3 regions of the Cellvibrio sp. GW822-FHT04B05 genome follow, and region 3 is predicted to be linked to each of the others. Evidence: predicted binding sites of a transcription regulator. Region 3 holds the regulator's gene; each other region holds the start of a gene.
The links. The regulator sigma-54, encoded in region 3, starts transcription at its own class of promoters, with help from an activator protein. The targets are predictions, from matches to a motif close to TGGCACANNNNTTGCNNT.
Positions count from the first base shown of each region.

Region 1 (6,877 bases), on a different contig from region 3:
TTGGGTGAATCTGGCTCGGTTTCATATTGTTTTTGGCTAACGTGGTTGAGTGCTTCGATATAAGTTGGCCGAAGCTAATGTAATTTGGAGCGACAAGCGCACAGGCTAGTGAATAGCAAAACCCAGTCCAATTACATGACCATATGGTCAATTATTATTGTTAATTTTTATTTAGTTTTTATAAATCAAATGGATATGAATTATTATTTGCTGCCCAAGAAAACAGCTTTACATCAAAATACATGAAATCTTGCACAGGTGGGGTGCATGAATGGTGGTATTGAACCAAGTGCGGGCGTAATGGAATTGGCAAGAATAAAAAAGGGCGCAACTTTGCGGTCGCGCCCTTTTGATTGGATTTGCAGTATTACGCTTTAGCGACGGTGTAAGACGATGTCTGTTGGGCCTTGGTGCCGTTTGCAGTGTAGAGCGATGGGGCGGCAACTTTGCCACGCAATAAGCCAAGTAGATGGTTTAATGTTTGTTGTGAGCGGGCGATCATTTTGCCATTGATATCGTTCATCTTCTGGCATTCTTCAAATTCGCCGACCAACTGCTTCCATTCGTCACGCAGGGGCAGGGTAGCAGTGTTGCGCTGTAAAAATATATCCCAACCTGCCGCGTTGGCGGGTAGACCAAGAGTGGTAAGGATATGTTGGCGTTGCTTGGCGCTGACATTCAATTGGTCAACAAGCACTGATTTTTTTTCCACGATCCTGGAGAGTTCATCTTGTTTGCGCTGCTCCAATTGCTCTCGCTCATAGGTGAGGAGCTGTTTAAGTTGGGCAAGTGCAGCGGAATCCTGCGTAATCATGTCGCGCAGCGAACTAATATCGAGAGACATAGCAACCTCTTCATTTTGGGTGGTACAACTAAAACGGGTGGCGAACCAACAAAACCCCGGGGGAGGGCTGCGTTAATCCTGAAAGCGATTTCTAGCCCAGAAGTTCATTCTGGTTGAGCATATTTTCGGCAATACGCTCGGGGTTAATCTCAAAGCGGCCTTCAGCGATTGCGCGTTTGATTTCCGCTACTTTTTCCAGATCAACATCGGGTGAAGTATTGATTTTGGCTTGCAAGCGCCCCAAGGTTTGGGCCTCCTGGCTCAATACCACTTGATCGCTAGCGCCTTTGCTGACGGGTGCGGCATCAGGAGCGGCTGGTGCTTTTGCTTCTGGTGCATTAGGTACGGCAGGCTTGGTGCGAGCACCTTTAGCGCTGACAGAGTCCAATGTATTGTTGGTGTTGAAGTTCATGTTTTTCCCCTATTTGCCTCAGTGGCGATTGACCTCATTCGGCGATTAACTTTACTAAAGATGTCGCGGTTGCTATGGCGTGACAATAGAGCCTCTTCCTAAAACCAATTTAACAACACGTTTGATAACCAGTTAAAACGTGCTTGATAAAAAGAGTCCCTGGCAGTCTTATCGGCCGGCGGCCGCTTAACTTTAGCAATAATTTAAAAAAACTTTCCTCTATCACAAGGTTTGTACTACGCCCTGGCTCACAACAATCCCGCTGATGATCCGTTCGGACGAATTATTGCGTACGCGAATCTTCTGGCCGACCCGACCATCCACCATTGCCGTGCCTGCGCTGCTCACTTTAATACTGCCCGCAAGGGATTCCAGCATTACGATTTCACCGCGTTTAACGACGGTGGGAGCATCTAACATGGCGGTTTTAAACGGTTCGCCTTTGCTGATATTACGCTTGGCCTCTTTGCCGAAAATGGCACGCGCTTCGGGTAAAAACTCCTGGCGAATACTGCTGATGTTTACAAGGCTGACGGTCATCTGTGCCTGGCTAATCACTTCACCACGTGCGATGTCGCGAATGGCGACGGGAATTTCCCGATAAATAGTCACTTGCGCCGGAACGTGTACTGCCCAAGGCTGGCTACCGCTACATTGGGCCTTGACGCTGATATTGCCGCCGAAGCCTGTTGGATCCTGGCTGGTGAAAACCGGCGCGTGATCACAGGTGGCAAGACGAAGGCGATTATCCAGGTTACCGACGCTGATATCGATGCGTTGGTGGTCAACCTGTTTGTACTCAGTCGCCAAAAAACTGGCGATATCTTGTTTTAGCTGGTTTGACGGATAAATCTGGGCCGAGGCTAAAGGGGCGAGCCCACACAATAGGAAAACCAATCCCGTTTGACCAGGGATTGCCGCTTTAACAGGGGCTAGTTGCTGTTCAGCTATAGCTTTCCCGCTTTTGCTGTGGCGCAAAAATTTCCGCAAGAAAGTGCTATAAAAACTAGGAAGTTCCATATTTTGTCCTATCCTCAAGGGTAAGAACTGAGTGCCGGTCTGGATCATGAATGACTAAAGTCTGGCAGTTTTTTGCCGCTAAGCTGCTTTAGTTAGCATCAAAGCAAATACTGTGCCGTATGGTGGTAATCGAATCATCGATAGCCTTGGTCCTATTGTTGAGATTAATGTGGCCCTAATGTTGAGAATAAATGAGGTAATTACATGGCTGGTGTAATGGATAGTGTCAATCAGCGCACACAGCTGGTTGGGCAGAACCGTCTTGAGCTCCTGTTGTTTCGGCTCGGCGGTCAACAGCTGTATGGCATCAACGTCTTTAAAGTGAAAGAGGTATTGCAGTGCCCGCAGCTAAACGCGATCCCCGGCCGTAGCTCAGTGGTACGGGGTGTTGCCCATATCCGCGGCGGCACTTTGCCGATCATGGATATGAACCTGGCCATTGGCCGCCGCGAGTTACCGGATATTGAAAGTTGCTTCGTGATCATCACTGAATACAATCGCACTGCCCAAGGTTTCCTGGTCCGTTCGGTTGAGCGCATTGTCAATATGAACTGGGGCGATATCCATCCACCGCCCAAGGGAGCAGGTAGAGAGCATTACCTGACCGCCGTTACCCAGGTGGACGGCCAGTTGGTTGAGATTATCGATGTTGAGAAAATCCTCGCGGAAGTGTCGCCTGCGCGTGAAGACGTGAGCGCCGGTGTGATTGAGGATGGCATTGCCGATCGCGTGGTGCAAAAACACGTACTGATTATTGATGACTCGACTATTGCACGTAAGCAAATTCAGCGTGTGGTTGAGAGCATGGGAATCAAAACCACACTCAAGAAGGACGGGGCAGAGGGCTTCAGGTATCTGCAGGACATCTTGAAAGAAGGCAAGGACCCGTATTCTGAACTGATTATGATTATCTGCGACATCGAAATGCCGGAGATGGATGGCTACACCTTTACCGCAGAAGTGCGTAATCATCCTGACCTGAAAAAACTGCATATTGTCCTCCACACCTCGCTCAGTGGCGTTTTTAATGAGGCCATGGTGCGCAAGGTGGGAGCGGACGACTTCCTGGCGAAATTCCATCCGGATGAACTGGCAAAACGTGTGAATGACCGTGTGTTGGCGATTACCGGTGAAAGCTTGTTACCGCCAGAAGAAGCGTGATCCTGTATTGCTGTGGTGAATTGACGCGCGGCAATTGTTTTACATTGGAAATTTATGATTAATAAAGAGTCGTCCTTTGCCAAACCGTCGGGTCGCGACAGCATCGACCAGACCGAGTTTGATCAATTTCGCCAATTCCTCGAAGACGCCTGCGGCATTTCGCTGGGCGATAACAAACAATATCTAGTGACTAACCGCATTCGCCGCATTCTGGAGGAGAACAATATCGCCTCGTTCGGTGAACTGGTGCGAGTATTAAAGCTGGGAGTCAACCGTAAGCTGAAAGATCAGGTTGTGGATTCGATGACTACCAATGAAACCTTCTGGTTTCGCGATAATTATCCTTACGATCACCTTAAAAATACGCTGTTGCCGCAGTTAATGGCAGGCAATAACCGGATGTTTGGGCCAGTGCGTATCTGGTCGGCGGCCTGTTCTTCGGGACAGGAGCCGTATTCCATCAGCATGGTGGTGGAAGAATACAAGCGCCAGGCGATGGGCAATTTAGCGCGACAAGTGCAGATTGTGGCGACTGACTTGTCATCGACTGTGTTGGAGCAAGCCAAGCGCGGTGAGTATGACAAGCTGTCGGTATTGCGTGGCTTATCCGCCGAACGGTTAGAGCGCTATTTTGATAATCCTGAACCGGCAATCTGGCGTGTTAAAAGCGTTGCGAAAGAACGTATCGATTTTCGCTCGCTCAACTTGATGGATTCTTACGCCGCTTTGGGCAAATTCGATATCGTCTTTTGCCGCAATGTACTGATTTACTTCAATGCCGAGCTAAAACGGCAGATCCTGCAAAAAATCCATGCTTCCCTGAAACCGCAAGGCATTCTCTTCCTGGGATCATCAGAAGGATTGGCGGGCGCTGCTGATTTGTTTGAAATGGTTCGATGCGAACCGGGCATTCTCTATCGGGCAATTTGACGCCTTTTCTAGACCCAATCCATCAGGCGATACGCTTTTATCGAGAGCCGGACTCAACATCCGGCTTTTCTTCTTGCGCGCGTATTTACCGCAATTCCCCTTTGCCGCTCAGGTGATTTTCCTGTACTTACAGGCGGAAAGCCTTTGCCGCTTGTTGTTTGCCGCTTTTCTATTGGCCTTCGTTATTATTGTTTTTATCCTTTAAAAACAATAGGTTGTGGTTTATGTTGGGCGTTGGCACAGCCGTTGCTTTGTTATCAGTAACAAAAGGTAGCAGACCCTTCCGGTTGCCACCCCTGATGAATACAAGGCGAACTGAAATGTCTATCTCTTTCGAAAAAGCTCTCGGTATCCACGAATCGGCGCTGCACTTTCGCTCCGAGCGTGCCAGTGTCCTTGCGAACAACCTGGCCAACATCGATACGCCGAACTATAAAGCGAAAGACCTGGATTTCAAGCAAGCCTTGAGCCAGAAAATGAACGGCTCCAGCGGTTTTGGCTTGTCCACTACACAGTCTCGCCATATTGATGGCAGCGGTTTTTCTACTAACGAGGGTGATGTCCTGTATCGCACCCCGCAACAGCCTTCAATTGATGGCAATACCGTAGAAGACCAAATTGAGCATGCCGAATACATGAAAAACGCCTTGGCGTTCCAGGCGAGCTTCCAGTTTTTAAATAGCAAATTTACCGGTCTTCGCACCGCTATCCGCGGCGAATAATCGCGCCTCGGATTGTTGTTAACGCATTTTCCAGAAACATCTTGCAGGTAATAAATCATGGCACTTGGAAATATTTTTGATATCGCTGGCACCGGTATGAACGCACAAAGCCTGCGTTTGAACACTACCGCCAGTAACCTGGCGAATGCGCAATCCGCCAGTTCCAGTGTGAATGAAGTGTATCGCAGCCGCCAGCCGGTGTTTGCTGCAATCCAACAAGATGCCATGCGTGCAAGTGTGACCGAAGGCACCTACAGCAATAACGAAGTTGATGCAGCTGCCGGCGTGCAAGTGCTTGGAATTGTTGAAAGCGATGCGCCACTGCAACGGCGTTACGAACCAAGCCATCCCAAAGCTGATGAGCAAGGTTATGTGTTTTATCCGAACGTAAATCCGGTAGAAGAAATGGCAAATATGATTGCTGCATCGCGTTCATTCCAAATGAACGTTGAAGTGATGAATTCAGCCAAGCAAATGGTTCAACGTGTATTGACTCTTGGCCAGTAATTAACGAGGGAGAAAAGTTATGTCAACTGTAGGCAGCACCAATAGCAGCTCCAGCGTTACCGACAACCTGAGCATTACCAAAAAAACAGAAACGAAAAAAAATACCAATGAGTTGGGTCAAGCTGCGTTTCTTGAATTAATGATTACGCAAATGAACAACCAGAATCCGCTAAGCCCACAAGATAACAGTGCGTTCGTTGCACAATTGGCACAATTCAGTTCGGTGGAAGGATTGGAACGTTTAAATACCAGCTTTAATAATTTTGCATCGAACAATGCATTGCAGGCATCGTCTCTGGTAGGCCGCAGCGTCACAGTGGCATCAGAGAAAAGTACCTTGGTTAAAGGTGGAATTGTTGCGGGTAGTGCAGAGTTGGCTTATTCGACCAGGAATTTATCGATCAGTATTTATGACGAGAAAGGCGCATTGGTACAGAAAATTCCAGTGGGCGAAGTGCCTAAAGGTGACATGGTATTCCGCTGGGATGGTCAAAATATTGAAATTAACGGCGAGTTATTAAATTGGGAGGCGGGTGAAGCGGCGGCTGCAGCCGGTGAATATAAGTTTGAAATTACCGCCGATCAGAATGGTAAAACCGAAGCATTGAAAACGTCGCTAAGTGCCAATGTAAATAGTGTGACCATTGGTGAGAATGGATCATTGATTTTGAATTTGGCTGGTATAGGCGCGGTTGAAGCAAGCAAAGTAAAACAATTTAATTAGTTTATCTAATTAAATACGATTGAAAATATTTGCACTCAAGTGCAAGCAACAGAAATTTTAAGCCATTAATCGTTATGGTCGAGGTGTAATATGTCTTTCAATACAGCGTTAAGCGGAATTCGTGCGGCAAATACCGATCTGCAGGTGACCGGTCATAATATCGCGAATGCCAGTACCATTGGATTTAAATCGTCGCGCGCTGAATTTGGTGATGTATACACCAGTACTTTATTAGGTGGCGGATCAAATACTGCAGGTAGCGGTGTGACTATCCAGAATATTCGCCAGCAATTTACTCAAGGCAATTTGAAATTCACGCAAAACGAATTGGATTTGTCAGTGAATGGCGAAGGCTTTTTTGTGGTGGAAAAAAACGGTGAGCGTCTGTATACCCGTGCGGGAACTTTTGGTCTGGATAAAAACGGTTATATCGTCAATGGCACCGGTGCATTACTGCAAGGTTTCGCGGCAGATGCCAATGGCAATGTAAGTGGTGTGTTGGGTAAGTTGCGCGTGGATGTAAGCTCACAAGATCCACGTCAAACCACGGGTGTTTA
Region 1 is NZ_JBXAMU010000005.1:105,065-111,941, forward strand. Features, by position in the region: gene AC1RJL_RS16270 (flagella synthesis protein FlgN) at 368-844, opposite strand; gene flgM (flagellar biosynthesis anti-sigma factor FlgM) at 936-1,256, opposite strand; gene flgA (flagellar basal body P-ring formation chaperone FlgA) at 1,479-2,276, opposite strand; gene AC1RJL_RS16285 (chemotaxis protein CheV) at 2,481-3,437, shown strand; gene AC1RJL_RS16290 (CheR family methyltransferase) at 3,492-4,367, shown strand; gene flgB (flagellar basal body rod protein FlgB) at 4,688-5,089, shown strand; gene flgC (flagellar basal body rod protein FlgC) at 5,147-5,596, shown strand; gene AC1RJL_RS16305 (flagellar hook assembly protein FlgD) at 5,616-6,320, shown strand; gene AC1RJL_RS16310 (flagellar hook-basal body complex protein) at 6,411-6,877, shown strand, end outside.
Region 1: the regulator sigma-54 is predicted to act here: its motif matches at 2,377-2,394, upstream of flgA (flagellar basal body P-ring formation chaperone FlgA).

Region 2 (6,877 bases), on a different contig from region 3:
AGTGATGTGCATCTCGCCACCACCACCATCGAGTTCGATATGAAAGGTACTGACAACCACCACTTCACTGGGGCTGACAATATTCGCAAGGGAGGGGTTTACTTCTGAATGAACGTATTCAAAATTGATCGGAAATACCGCTTTCCAGGCTTCGGTTAAATCGATAAATGCCTGGTTCAATACCATTTGTACAACACGCAATTCTGTCGGCGTAAATTCACGGCCTTCAATTTTTGCATGGCGACCATCACCACCAAAAAAATTATCAACCAATTTAAATACCAAACGCGCGTCAAGAATAATTAATGCGGTCCCGCGCAGTGGCCGGAACTTCACCATATTCAAGCTCGTAGGAACATAAAGCGTGTGAACGTACTCACCAAATTTTTGAATCTGCACACCACCGACAGAAACATCCGCCGTCCGGCGAAGCAGGTTAAACATACTGATGCGGGTATAGCGCGCAAAACGTTCATTGATCATTTCCAGCGTAGGCATACGCCCACGCACAATTCGATCTTGACTGGTGAGATCATACGTTTTAACCGCACCGGGCTCTATGTCCGCTTCGGTATCTATGTCACCGTCATCGACGCCATGGAGGAGCGCGTCAATTTCGTCTTGCGAGAGAAGATCTTGCACAGATGTTTCCTTATTGCATTACAAAATTGGTAAACAACACTTGTTCGACATTTGCAGAGGAAGCCTCTTTTTTACCTGCAGCACCGAGCACCTCTTGTTCTTTTTGCACATAGTTGCGAATAATTTCCAGTGCTTCTTCACGCAACTTTTCCTTGCCTTCACTGGTTTGTAACTCATCAAAATTTTTCGTGCTCAATAACATGACCAACCCGTTGCGGATGGCGGGCATGTGCAATTTCAATAGACTCTCCAATAGCGGATCGCGATACATCAAGGTAATTGCCGCCTGCAAATAACGTTGACGGCCATTTACATTAAAATTAATCGTAAAGTTGGGCGTCATTGCATAATAAATAGCGGGCGCAAGATTCTCTTTGGCATGCCCCTCCGCTTCTACGGCTTTGCCTGCTTCCGGTATCGGCGATAACACTTTTAATGCTACAACGGTACCGCCAATAGACACTGCAATCAGCGCTACTGCGATGCCAATCATTAAAAACAGCTTTTTCTTTTTAGGTGCGGCATCCGGACTGCCTGCATCATTTTTCGCTTTTGGGGCTGCCGCCATGTCAAAACTCCGTCACTTTCAGAGGCTAAATGGGTTTCAGCAATACCTATGCCAGTATCGCCCTTGAAAGCTTAGCAGCGGATGAAGGGTTTGCGAGGAGGAGAAGGGATAAATAGAAAAGAAATCTGATACAAAACAATGGCGTAGAGAACCCGACCAAATTGATCAGGTTCTCGCCAATGTCGGGAGTGACTGTGGTACTTAAACGCGTTAGGCGTAATGATCAACAAGGCGTATAGAGATAGCCTGGGTCATTGCCACTGGCGCTACTTCTTCATCATCCACGCCAGAATTAGCTTGACCTTTGTTTGCTTCGTCCTGTTCGCGTTCCTGTTGAGCGAACGACTTGTCAGAGACATCCACGTGCGCTAGGTTCAAACCTTGCTCCGCGAACATTTCACGCAGGCGACTCAATTGCTGATCCAATGCCTCACGCACTACATGATGCGGACTGGTGAAGGTAATGCTGGCTTGATCCTGATTGACACTCACTTTCACTTGCATAGGACCGAGTTCAGGCGGGTCTAACCGTATTTCGGCGGAACTGACATTTTGCGCAGCAAGCCAGAGGACTTTATCCCCAACAGCCTGACTCCATTGCGCAGTACCCACAGTTACGGGAACGCCTGTTTGCACGACAAATGCCCGCGTGGCAGGCGACTGTGCCTCGGTCAAACGTGTAAGAGTTTCAATTGCTGCGCTAGCTGCAGCCGGCTTTGCCAGATCGGCTGCCGGGGTGGATTTGTCCAAGGCAGCCATATTAGTCTCTGTCAGCTTATCCAGCGCTGCTTTCGCGTTCAACAGTAGAAAATCCGGATTTTTTCCTGCATCAATATCAACGATGGTCTCGCCTTCTCCAGTAGGTGTATCTGCTGCCGTATCAATGGACAGTCCATCAAGCGCTTTGCCCGACAAGCTTCCACTGATTAATTGTGCCGTGGATATTTGAGCATCATTTGCCTGGGCATTGACTGATAATCCAGTAATTGCTTGCGCAAGTCCCGCTTGGGTAGATGCCTCCAGTGGAGATAACCCGGCATTTTCGACTTCAGGTAAATCTGATGGCACTACCGACAATACTCCCGCCAATAAGCTGGCATCCTCCACGTCAGTGAGGTCTTTATCGCCGGTATCAGATGTTAACAATGAATCCACAGGCAACCCGGATAAAACATCCAGCGATAACGGAAGTTCGGATAGCTCACTATCAATAACAACGGCAGGATCTACCAATAACCAATTTCCGGTCACAGAGGCTGCAGCAACCGCTTGAGTATCATCTTGTGGCGCATCGATAAGCTTATCTGCCTTTACATCGCGTGTGGACAAATGACTTTTAACGGCATTCTCTGCGACTTTTCGATCTGCAACCGGTGACTTTTTCGCACCTTCCGCTCCACGGGTCTCTTGTTGAGATGGGCGCTGAGTAGCTGTTTTTGACGCCGGACGAGCAGCGTCAGAGCGCTCTGCAGGAGTCGCCTCTTTACGGGATATTGGTTTACGAGCGGCAACTTCTGGCCGAGCTTGCTCAAGCGCTTGCTGGAACTTCTCACCCGTCTCTGCGCGAGTGTTGGCAGCGGTTGTTTTTACCGCCGCTGTATTTGCGCTGACTGCACCCATTAACGTATTTAAGAGATTACCATTATTCATCTGCTGTTCCTGCTATGACTCACGGCAAGGGATTGCCGCTCAATCAGTCAATGTTTAGGTTCAGGAGAGTATTTGCAAAGCAAGTGCCAATTCACGAAATGAGCTGGAAATGATTGGAAGATGCCAGAAGGGATAACGAATAAATGACTTGAGTTAAAGTGCCCGCAGTAACGTCTGCACTTGGGCAAATTCTTGTTCGACACAGGAAAGATCATCAGCCAAGCCGTCGAAATTACCGGCCAATGCCTTTTTTTCCATTGCAGAACATAGGGCTGATAACTGCGGCGCACCAATATTGCTACTGCTTCCTTTAAAACTATGGGCAGCGCGACGGATCAAATCTGCATCTGTGCCCTGAATAACTTCATGCAGGATACGAATACGCTCGGTGGAATCCTGGATGAAAGTATCAATTAACAATGCAAAATCATCTTCCATCACGTCTTTAAGTGTTTTTAAGGTCTCGTAATCCAGATGTTCCATTGATTGGTATCTCATCACTATTTATAAATACTTATCGTCCACTCAGTCATCATTCACCCAGGAAAAGGCGACTTCAACGATATTACCGCAACCGAGATAGGTTACGGTACCACAAAGTTTTTCCACCAGTGCAATACCGCGTCCGCTATAACCAAAAGATGCCAGATTATCAGTCGAGCGAGATTGATGATCAAAACCATCGCCACTGTCTTCGATTCGCACCTTCAACAGACCGCCATTCTCATTGGTTTTGTGGGCGATATAAATACGGACAAATCCCTCGCTAACCTCTTTAATCCGCTGCTCGCGTAATACGTAATATTCCGAGAAGCCATCGGGTGTGCGCTTGAGTTCCGAATCCAGTTTTAGCACACCGTGTTCCAAAGCATTGGTGTATAACTCGGCAAGGATAGTGTAAAGCGTGCTGCTGAAAGCGCGCAGACTGGGTACTTCCATCAACACATTTAACAGCATGGGTAATGGGTCAAAGACCTTAAAACTGGTGGGTTTTACTTCAAAACTCATAGTCCATTCGATTTCGGAGTTACCAAAACGATCACTGGCCTCCTTGGAAAAACTATTCACGCGCACTGGTTCATCCATACGAATTTCCAGCAAGGATAAATCATCATCCTTTTCCCCATTACCAACGAACTGCTGCACCCCTTCAATAATGTCATTGAATAGGCGATCCGGCTCACGGTTGCGGCTAAAAACTTGCTGTAAGCGCTCCTCACCAAACATTTCGCCATTAGAATTACGCGCTTCATGAATTCCATCGGACCAAACAAAAATTCTGTCCTCTTGCTCCAACTCAAAATATTCGCAGTTATCTTTGAAGGCGCGATTGGATAAAACACCGAGCGGTAAATGAGTGGATTTAACGGCGGTAACATTGCCATTTTTGTTGTGATAAACAAAACAATCGGGCAGACCACCATTCCAGATTTTCAACTTCTTTTTGCGGAAATTGATATCCATCATAGCGGCGCAACAAAAGATTCCCACCGGCAAAATATTTTTCAGCTTGCCATTAATTTCGCGCAGAATATCCGTCATGGAAAAACCTTTTGGCACCATGCCATAAAAGGTCGATGCCAGTGGCATAGCGCCAATCGCAGCGGGCAAACCATGCCCGGTAAAATCACCTAGCAGCACCATCATACTGCCGTTCGGCCGCATCGCCGCTACCAGCACATCACCGTTAAATACCGCGAGTGATGAAAGAAAGTAGCGGACATTACTCGCGTTCAAGCAACCACTGTGCGCAACATTATCAAATACGTGTTTGGCAACAGTTTGTTCTTGCAATAGACGATTGTTGTATTGCACGATTTGATTGCGTTGCGTAAGCATGGTGCTGTGCAATTCGCGCATGCGGTTAAACGATTTGATTTTGGCTTGGAGGATAATGCGGTTGTAAGGCTTGGAGAGGAAGTCATCGCCACCTGCATCCAGGCACTGAACCAGGGATTCGGTATCAGAAAGCGAAGTCAGAAAAATAATAGGGACTAATTCGTCGCCGGCGAGTTCTTTAATTTTGCGTGCTGCACCGAAACCATCAAGTTCGGGCATTAATGCATCGAGCAGTACAATATCCGGCTTTTCAGTAGAATAAACTTCAATTGCTTCAAGCCCATTACAAGCACAAATGACATGATGTCCCTCTTTTCGAACAATGCTTTCAAGTATAAGCCTGTCGGTGTCAGTATCATCAGCGACCAAAATTTTTAAACGACGTACATCATTCATAAATTCGCTTCCAGACATCCCTCAACACGCAACCGAACCAGCTCTTCACCTATTGAATGTCAAACAATTGCTCAAAATTGGAGATTAATAAAATCTTTTTAACATCGGGGGCACAATTCACGATCTGGATGCTGGATTGTTCACCGCCCGCATAATCACGCAGTAGCAATAACATTCCCAACGCAGAACTATCCAGATAAGAAGTGCCTTGCAAATCAACCCGGTAATGCGTAGGGGTCTGGGGCAGTTTTTCGTAAGCTCCGCGAAATTCCTGATGGGAACTGAAATCGAAGCGGCCCTGTATATAAATCGTGACTTGATTGCCATCAGGGGAAACTGTTGACGTGATCGCCATGTCTTACCTCATCAAAAAACTTCTGAACATTCTTAAAACAAGTACGCAAGGGATACCCCTCGCCAGCACAACCTAAGGATAGCCTATAAACTCGGACTTGCTGGCGACTTCGCGCAAGTATGGTCAGTAAGCGATAAAACCGCCCCAAATGACCAATTTACATTAACTATTACCAATTCAATGCGCATTTAGTGCTCGTTATCCAACCGGTGCCGGAACTGCTGGGAGCTTAATTCATCCAGCTCCTTCTGCAAGCGTTTATCGAGCAGGATGTTATCTTCGTGTTGCAAGCGTGTGATCAGGTCTTCAATCGATTTACGCTTTTGATGCAGAATACGCCATTGTTTTTGCACGGATTCCAGGGTCGCCTGATAACGTTTGACCTTCGCCTCCTGCTCGCCACATGCCTCGTTCAAACGGTTGATAAAGCTGCTGTAATTAATCAGCTCATGAGCAAGGACACCTTCCCGCAATGTACTTTGAGCTTGCAAATATTGCGCCGCATAATCCCGTAAATCGGCAAGTTGTCGCTCTTCTTTAGCGACCTGATCGCGTACTTCCCCTACTTTTTTAGCAGCATCGTCCTCTTGCCGTACCGCCAGGGTTAGCACCACTTGCATACGTTTAGCGCGGGATTCAGCCATTTGGAAGTCTCACATTACCAACAGATTGCAAGGAGTAACCTACTTTTGGCGATGCTGTGCAGCCAATGGACTATTGGCTTTGGAATTGGCGGGCGGTTTTAACAGGGAGCGCAAATTAGCGATAGACTCCGGTAAATGAACCCCCTGCTTGATACCTTGCTGGATAAATGCCCGCAAATGGGGAAAACGTTCGATTGCCATATCAGTATCAGGATCGGCTCCGGGTGTGTAGGCACCAATAGCGATCAAATCGCGGTTCTGTTGATACCGCGCCAGCAATTGCTTGAAGCGCTGCATCATTTTCAAATGCTCATCATCGACGATGTTTTGCATGGCGCGGCTAATTGAGGCCTCCACATCAATGGCGGGATAAACGCCCTCTTCCGCCAAACGGCGCGACAGCACCACATGGCCATCCAAAATTGCCCGCGCCGAGTCGGCAATCGGATCTTGCAAATCGTCGCCCTCGGTTAGCACAGTATAAAAGGCAGTAATCGATCCTCCACCTTCAGCTGCGTTACCGGCCCGCTCCACTAATTGCGGGATTTTAGCGAATACCGATGGCGGATAACCTTTGGTTGCTGGCGGCTCGCCAATTGCCAGCGCTATTTCACGTTGCGCCTGGGCAAAACGGGTGATCGAATCCATTAGTAAGAGAACATTGAGTCCCTGGTCGCGGTAATACTCCGCGATACGACTGGAAAGCTGGGATGCGCGCAGACGCATCAAAGGGGCATCATCCGCTGGCGATGCCACAACTACGGCGCGGCGCAGCCCTTCTTC
Region 2 is NZ_JBXAMU010000005.1:330,044-336,920, forward strand. Features, by position in the region: gene fliM (flagellar motor switch protein FliM) at 1-642, opposite strand, end outside; gene AC1RJL_RS17200 (flagellar basal body-associated FliL family protein) at 653-1,210, opposite strand; gene AC1RJL_RS17205 (flagellar hook-length control protein FliK) at 1,421-2,860, opposite strand; gene AC1RJL_RS17210 (Hpt domain-containing protein) at 3,014-3,358, opposite strand; gene AC1RJL_RS17215 (ATP-binding SpoIIE family protein phosphatase) at 3,386-5,095, opposite strand; gene AC1RJL_RS17220 (STAS domain-containing protein) at 5,145-5,450, opposite strand; gene fliJ (flagellar export protein FliJ) at 5,639-6,094, opposite strand; gene fliI (flagellar protein export ATPase FliI) at 6,134-6,877, opposite strand, start outside.
Region 2: the regulator sigma-54 is predicted to act here: its motif matches at 2,932-2,949, upstream of AC1RJL_RS17205 (flagellar hook-length control protein FliK).

Region 3 (6,877 bases):
ATTTCGGTGATACCCGCAGTGCGACCGTGGGCATGAAATACCGTTTCTAAGCCCGCATGGGAATCAGGAAAGTGATAATTATCTCGCATAAAAAAGCCAGCTCCTAAAAGAGCTGGCATTTTTTATAAATTTTCAATGTTGTTTTTATTTTTGGATTTCAGTTTTAGGCAGCAGTGCACGCTTTAAGACTTTTTGTAGTGGTCTCTCGACACAACGATGGATTAGCCAAGCCGCAATCAGCATGAATATCACCACGCCGGTAACTAACACCCATCCCGGCATCAAGTCATGCCAGGCATTAAACATCATAAAACCAATATTCTCATGCAGTAGATACAGCGGATAAGTCAGCACGCCCAGATAATAAAAACGCGGGTCGCATAACAGTCCGGTTTTACGCAGGGCAATCACCGCCATAATTGCAAAAAATAGCAGCGTTGATATGACGGATACCCACACATTGAAATCCGTTTTGTACCAACCGATCATCAGTTCAGTAAACACCTGATTTTGACGCACGCAGAAGATTACGCTTAGCAACAGGAGTACACCGTAGCCCCACTGGAAGCCGCGCGATCTCACCAGATAGAGCACGCAACCACAGGCAAAATAACCCGCCCAGTGCGGAAAACCGGCAACGAATGTTTCAACGCTGGCGGCCAGTGGTGTTCCCAGTGCGATGATGGATGCAATCAGTACGGCACCGCAAAACCAGGGTAAGAAGCGCAGCAATCGTAACCAAACCATTACTAACACGAGCGCGTAGAATTTTAATTCAATCCACAGCGTCCAATAAACACCGTCCACCAGGGGCACATCAAACCCATTCTGCAACATGGTCAGGTTGACGAGAAAATGCGACCAGCTCACCTGAAATGCCGGTTGGTTAAACAGCACGGCAGCGCCCGCCGTCAATATGACGCACAACCAATAGGCGGGATAAAGACGCACAAAGCGCGAAACAATAAATTCGCGCGGCTTACCATCCTCGGCACTGAGTAAAATCACGAAACCGCTAATGATAAAAAAGAAATTAATCCCCAAATACATGTAGCGCCCGTACTCACCAAATGCATCAGTGCGTGGCGCCGGCGCAAAATCCAACACTGATCCGACAAAGGTGTAGTGAAATAGCACTACCAGAACTGCTGAAACAAGGCGCAGTAAATCTATTTCGTAAAACCGATTGTTATTCATCAATTATGCCCGCAGAAACAAGAATGCCGCAGTGTAATTGAGCGCCAATTATAAGCTCCAGTTAATATCTGTTAACTGCTGGTAAAGCATTGTTGGCAGTAATTTGTATGCTCAAGATGAAGATGTTCTGCCCTAAAATAAGTATTTCGACCTAAATTAAGTCGAAAAAAAGCCGCTGAAATCAGCGGCTTTTTTATCCCTGCAATTTTTTAATCTTGCAGTTCGAGTTGTTCACGAATAAACGCAAACAATTTGCGTGCGCTTGCGGGTGGCTTGTTTTCTTCGCGCTCTTTTTGCGCACTGCGGACTAATTGACGCAGGTGCTGCACATCAATGCCGGGGCAAGAAGTTACCAGCGTTTGGAATATTTGCTTGTCACCTTCAATCAACAGATCGCGGTAGCGCTCGATTTGATGCTGGCGATGGATGTACAGATCGCTGCGGTTTTGCATTTTATCAACCGCTGCCTTGATTTCCTCATGATTGCCTTCACGCATCAACCGGCCGATGTATTGCACTTGGCGGCGGCGGGCTTCTTTGGGCGGTAATTTGCGCGCGATATAAATAGCGTCGAGCATGGTATCGCTCAGCGGAATGCTGGCGAGCTGTTTTTCATTCATATCAATCAGGCTTTCACCCAGCGCTTGTAAAGCGTGCATATCGCGTTTTACCTGCGATTTGCTCAGGATGTAATCATCGGGATTGATGTCGTCGTAGTTGTAGGCCATAAAAATTACTGTACCTGGCGCGCGCAGGGCGCAATTGGATATAACAGCTGGCGCTTGGACACCAAGGCTGGGATGCCGTGGATGGTCGCTGAGCCGGAAAAGGTCGCGCAGCTTAGTGCAGAAAAGCAACAACAACAACCGCTTTTACCATTAACCGGGTGCGCAGGTTACTGTTATAACGATAGTTCGTTTATTCGCCTTCTTCAAAGCGATCGGCAATCAGCGCACGTATGGCGCAAATTGCAGCGTCGGCATCATCACCTTCGGCGCTGACCTCCAGGGTTGTGCCACAGCTGGCGGCAAGCAGCATTAATGACATAACGCTCTTGGCATCGGCCCAGCTACCTTCGCCCACGCGAGCGGATACTTTTGCCTCAAACCGGTTGGCAAGGGTGGCCAGTTTGGCGGCAGCGCGTGCGTGCAAGCCGCGTTTGTTGATGATATCGAGAGTTTCAGTCTGCATAATCTAGTGTTTTTTGTGCTTGTTAATATCGCGATGGCGAACCTGGACATCGCTAAAACTGTGGTCGAAATGTTTTTGTAACCGCTCCGATAGATACACAGAGCGGTGTTGGCCCCCGGTACAGCCAATCGCGATGGTAATGTAGCTGCGGTTATTGGCTTGGTAACGCGGCAACCAGCGAGTGAGGTAATGCTCGATGTCGTCGTACATTTCCTTCACTGTCACCTGCTCTTCCAGGAAGTCGATAACCTCCTGGTCTTTGCCAGTTTGCGGCCGCAGGTTGGGTTTCCAATGCGGATTGGGCAGGCAACGCGCATCGAATACCAGATCGGCATTCACGGGAACTCCGTGTTTAAATCCGAAAGATTCAAACAGGATTGCCATAGTCGATTCGCTGCGGCCAACTACTCGTTCTTTCACCAGGTCGCGCAACTCGTGCAGGTTCAAATGACTGGTATCAATCACTTGATCTGCACTGTCGCGAATAGGCTCTAGTAGAGTTTGTTCAGCAGCAATCGCCTCTTCTAAACTGGTGTGTTTATCTGACAGCGGATGCTTGCGTCGGGTTTCACTAAAACGCTGAATAAGTACGGCGGGTTGTGAATCCAGAAACAGTGTCTGGAATGGCAGGTGCGCTTCTTTAAGGGTACTGATCATTTGTGGGAAGATTGACAAATCTTGCCATGCATTGCGCACATCAATACCAATCGCAAAGCGATGTTGGTCATCTTTATGAATCTGGATCTGGGCCACCAGTGCGGGCAATAGGCTGACAGGCAGGTTATCGATACAGTTAAACCCCACATCCTCAAGGACATGCAGTGCTGTACTTTTACCTGAGCCGGAAAGGCCGCTGACAATCACCAGATGCATAATTGGTCCTGTTAAGGAGCGGCGAGTGCCGCTTGGTAGAGCGCTTCATTGCTTTTGGCGGCGCGCAGGGTTTGGCGATAATCGGCATTATTCAAAGCTGCGGCAAGTGCCGCGAGGGTTTGCAAATGTTCGCTATGGGCATCTTCCGGCACTAACATGGCAAACAATATATCGACGGGTTGTGAGTCGATTGCATCAAAATCAATCGGGTCTATCAACGTGATCAGCGCCCCGACGGTGCCGTTGCAATGTTCAGCGCGGCAGTGGGGAATGGCGATACCGTGGCCAATGCCGGTCGAGCCCAGACGTTCGCGGCCAATCAGGCGGCGAAATAAATCATCGGCATCAATTTCGGGAATGTCCTGCGCAATGGTGTTGGCTAGCAACTCCAGCGCGCGTTTTTTACTGCCGCCTTCGACACCGCAGAGGGTTCGGCGAGGGGTGATCAGATTTTGAATTTGCATGACTGGGTGATGCCGGGCATCTCTCGCTGGATAATGTGGTCATCGCTTATGGCGATGACAGCACAGGTTCAGTTAACAGGTTGGTGCATGCGCCGATTAGCGATGGCTGCGCATTTTTTCTTTGTGTTTAATTAATTGGCGATCAAGCTTATCGGTCAGTAAATCGATTGCGGCGTAAAGATCGTCATGGGACGCGTCGGCATGTACATCTTTGCCGCTTACGTGAATGGTGGCTTCTGCCTTTTGAATAAGTTTGTCGACTGAGAGGATAACGTGTGTGCTGGTGATGCGATCGTGATGATGGGTCAGGCGCTCCAGTTTACTGGTGACATACTCTTTCATTGAATCGGTAACTTCTACATGGCGACCGCTGATATTTATTTGCATAGATACTTCCTCTCGCTAGAAATAAAACAGTTGCAACCTGCACAACCTCTATTACATCTGTGAATTTATGATCCGAACTTTATTCAATATTCAACATTCAACTACATTCGAAAAACCGTCGCACTACAAGTGACCAGTAATGTATTAAATAGTTTTACGCTCGTTCGACGGTGGAATATTGAGGGACTCGCGATATTTCGCAATGGTACGGCGCGCCACTTGAATACCTTGCTCGGCGAGCAGATCGGTAATTTTGCTGTCGCTCAAAGGTTTTTTGGGGTTTTCTGCGCTCACCAATTTTTTAATAATCGCGCGAATCGCAGTTGATGAGCATTCGCCGCCACTATCAGTACTTACGTGGCTGGAGAAGAAATATTTCAGCTCAAAAATCCCTTGCGGTGTATGCATATATTTCTGCGTGGTGACACGCGAAATAGTAGACTCATGCATTTCTACAATTTCAGCAATATCGTGTAGCACCAATGGCTTCATTGCTTCAGGACCGTAGTCCAGGAAGCCGCGTTGTTTTTCCACAATACAACTCGCTACTTTCAGCAAGGTTTCATTGCGGCTCTGCAAGCTCTTCAGGAACCAGCGTGCTTCTTGCAGGTTATCTTTGAGGAAGGTGTTGTCAGTGCTGGAATCGGCGCGCTTCACCATAGAAGCATAGTCCGAATTAATCCGCAGGCGTGGTGCAATATCCGGATTTAGTTCAACTATCCAGCGGCCATCACGTTTTTCAACAAACACGTCGGGAATAACATATTCCGTGTCGCCGCTCGCAATCATATCGCCCGGGCGCGGATTCAAGCTTTGGATTAGCGCTACAGCGATGCTGAGTTCTGCTTCCTTGAGTTTGGTGCGGCGCATTAACTGGCGATAATCGCGGCTGCCGAGTATTGGTAAATATTGCCTGGCGATTAACTTGGCTGAATCCAGGAATGGCGTTTTAGGATCGAGTTGTTGCAGTTGCACCAGCAGGCATTCGGAGAGATTTTGGCTGCACACGCCGCAGGGGTCGAATTGTTGCAGGCGGTGTTGTACCGCTTCGACTTCATCGAGTTCAAGCTCTTCGAAATCGCCGCGCATACCTTCAAAAATTTCTTCGACGGTGATGGATAGCATGCCACTGGGTTCTACCGCATCGATAATGGCCATCGCCAATACGCGGTCGCGATCCGACATAGGTGTCAGGTTCAGTTGCCACATCAAATGATCGTAGAGTGAGTCAGTAGCCGCGCGACGGCTTTCGAAGTCATTGTCTTCGTTGTCGTAATTGCTTGAGCTGCTGCTGGATGAGGATTGGTAAACGTCATCCCAACTGGTGTCTACCGGCAAATCGCTGGGGATTGATTCATTCCATTCGCCATTGTCAGTGCTAAAACTATCTCCGTCGCCATAGACATCGGAATCGCCGAAGGATTCGCTTTCACCAAAGCTTTCGCCCTCGCCAAAACTTTCACCTTCCGAATAGCTATTGCTCTCGGCGTAATTATTATCGGCGGTGGCGGAGTAACTTTCGCTGGCAGTGAAATCAGTGCCATTATCGGCGCCGGCTTCGGCAGCAATTTCCAGTTGACGGGTGTAATCCGCTTTATCTAACTCACTGCCTTCATATTCGTTGGCGGCGCTGGGCGAATCAAAAGCTTCTTCGATCTCCAACATTGGATTGGACTCGAGTGCTTCCTGGATTTCTTGTTGCAAGTCTAACGTCGATAATTGCAGCAAGCGGATCGCCTGCTGCAATTGCGGAGTCATGGTCAGCTGTTGGCCGAGTTTAAGCTGGAGAGATTGCTTCATTATGTGAACGACAAACCCTTATAACGCAGGATGGAAAACATCAGTTATGTGGAGTTTAGTCAGGGTTGGCCGCGCAAGCAATAAGCTTAAGCAAGCTTTATGCCTAATGGGCAAAGATTGTTACTTGTCAAGTCGTTTATGTGGGGTCTATTGTGCTGGTGACGGGCGGTCGGTAACACTTAAGGCGACTAGTTAAAGAGGTGTTTACAAGCGGAAATTTTCACCCAGATAGACTTGGCGCACTTTGCTGTTGCTTAGCACTGTCTCGGCATCGCCTTCGGCAATGATATGGCCTTCACTGACAATATAAGCGGTTTCGCAAATATCCAGCGTCTCACGCACATTGTGATCGGTGATAAGCACACCGATACCGCGATCTTTCAGATGGCGGACAATCTCCTTGATGTCATTCACCGAAATAGGGTCAACACCGGCAAAGGGTTCATCGAGCAGGATGAACTTGGGGTCGGTCGCCAATGCGCGGGCAATTTCTACCCGGCGGCGTTCACCACCGGACAGCGCCATACCCAAGCTGTCGCGGATATGGGTGATGTGAAATTCATTCAACAACGATTCAAGCTTTTGCTGGCGCTGTTGACGGTCGAGATCATGACGTGTTTCAAGGATCGCCATAATATTATCGGCGACCGTCAGCTTGCGGAAAATCGATGCTTCTTGCGGCAAATAACCAATACCGGCGCGGGCGCGGCCGTGAATCGGTAGCTGGGTAATATCGCGGTCATCGATCAACACGGTGCCATTATCAGCGGGAACCAGGCCGGCAATCATATAAAAACAGGTGGTTTTACCGGCGCCGTTGGGGCCGAGCAAGCCGACGATGCGGCCGCTTTCCACGGTGATCGAAACATCAATTACAACCTGGCGTTTTTTGTAACTTTTGGCGAGATGGCGCGCGTGCAAGCTGGGCATAAGGTATCAGTCTGATGATGCGGTTGATGAGGCGG
Region 3 is NZ_JBXAMU010000001.1:550,788-557,664, forward strand. Features, by position in the region: gene AC1RJL_RS02185 (TonB-dependent siderophore receptor) at 1-50, shown strand, start outside; gene AC1RJL_RS02190 (acyltransferase family protein) at 145-1,197, opposite strand; gene yjgA (ribosome biogenesis factor YjgA) at 1,407-1,925, opposite strand; gene AC1RJL_RS02200 (HPr family phosphocarrier protein) at 2,116-2,388, opposite strand; gene rapZ (RNase adapter RapZ) at 2,392-3,261, opposite strand; gene ptsN (PTS IIA-like nitrogen regulatory protein PtsN) at 3,273-3,725, opposite strand; gene hpf (ribosome hibernation-promoting factor, HPF/YfiA family) at 3,822-4,112, opposite strand; gene AC1RJL_RS02220 (RNA polymerase factor sigma-54) at 4,257-5,912, opposite strand; gene lptB (LPS export ABC transporter ATP-binding protein) at 6,117-6,842, opposite strand; gene lptA (lipopolysaccharide transport periplasmic protein LptA) at 6,849-6,877, opposite strand, start outside.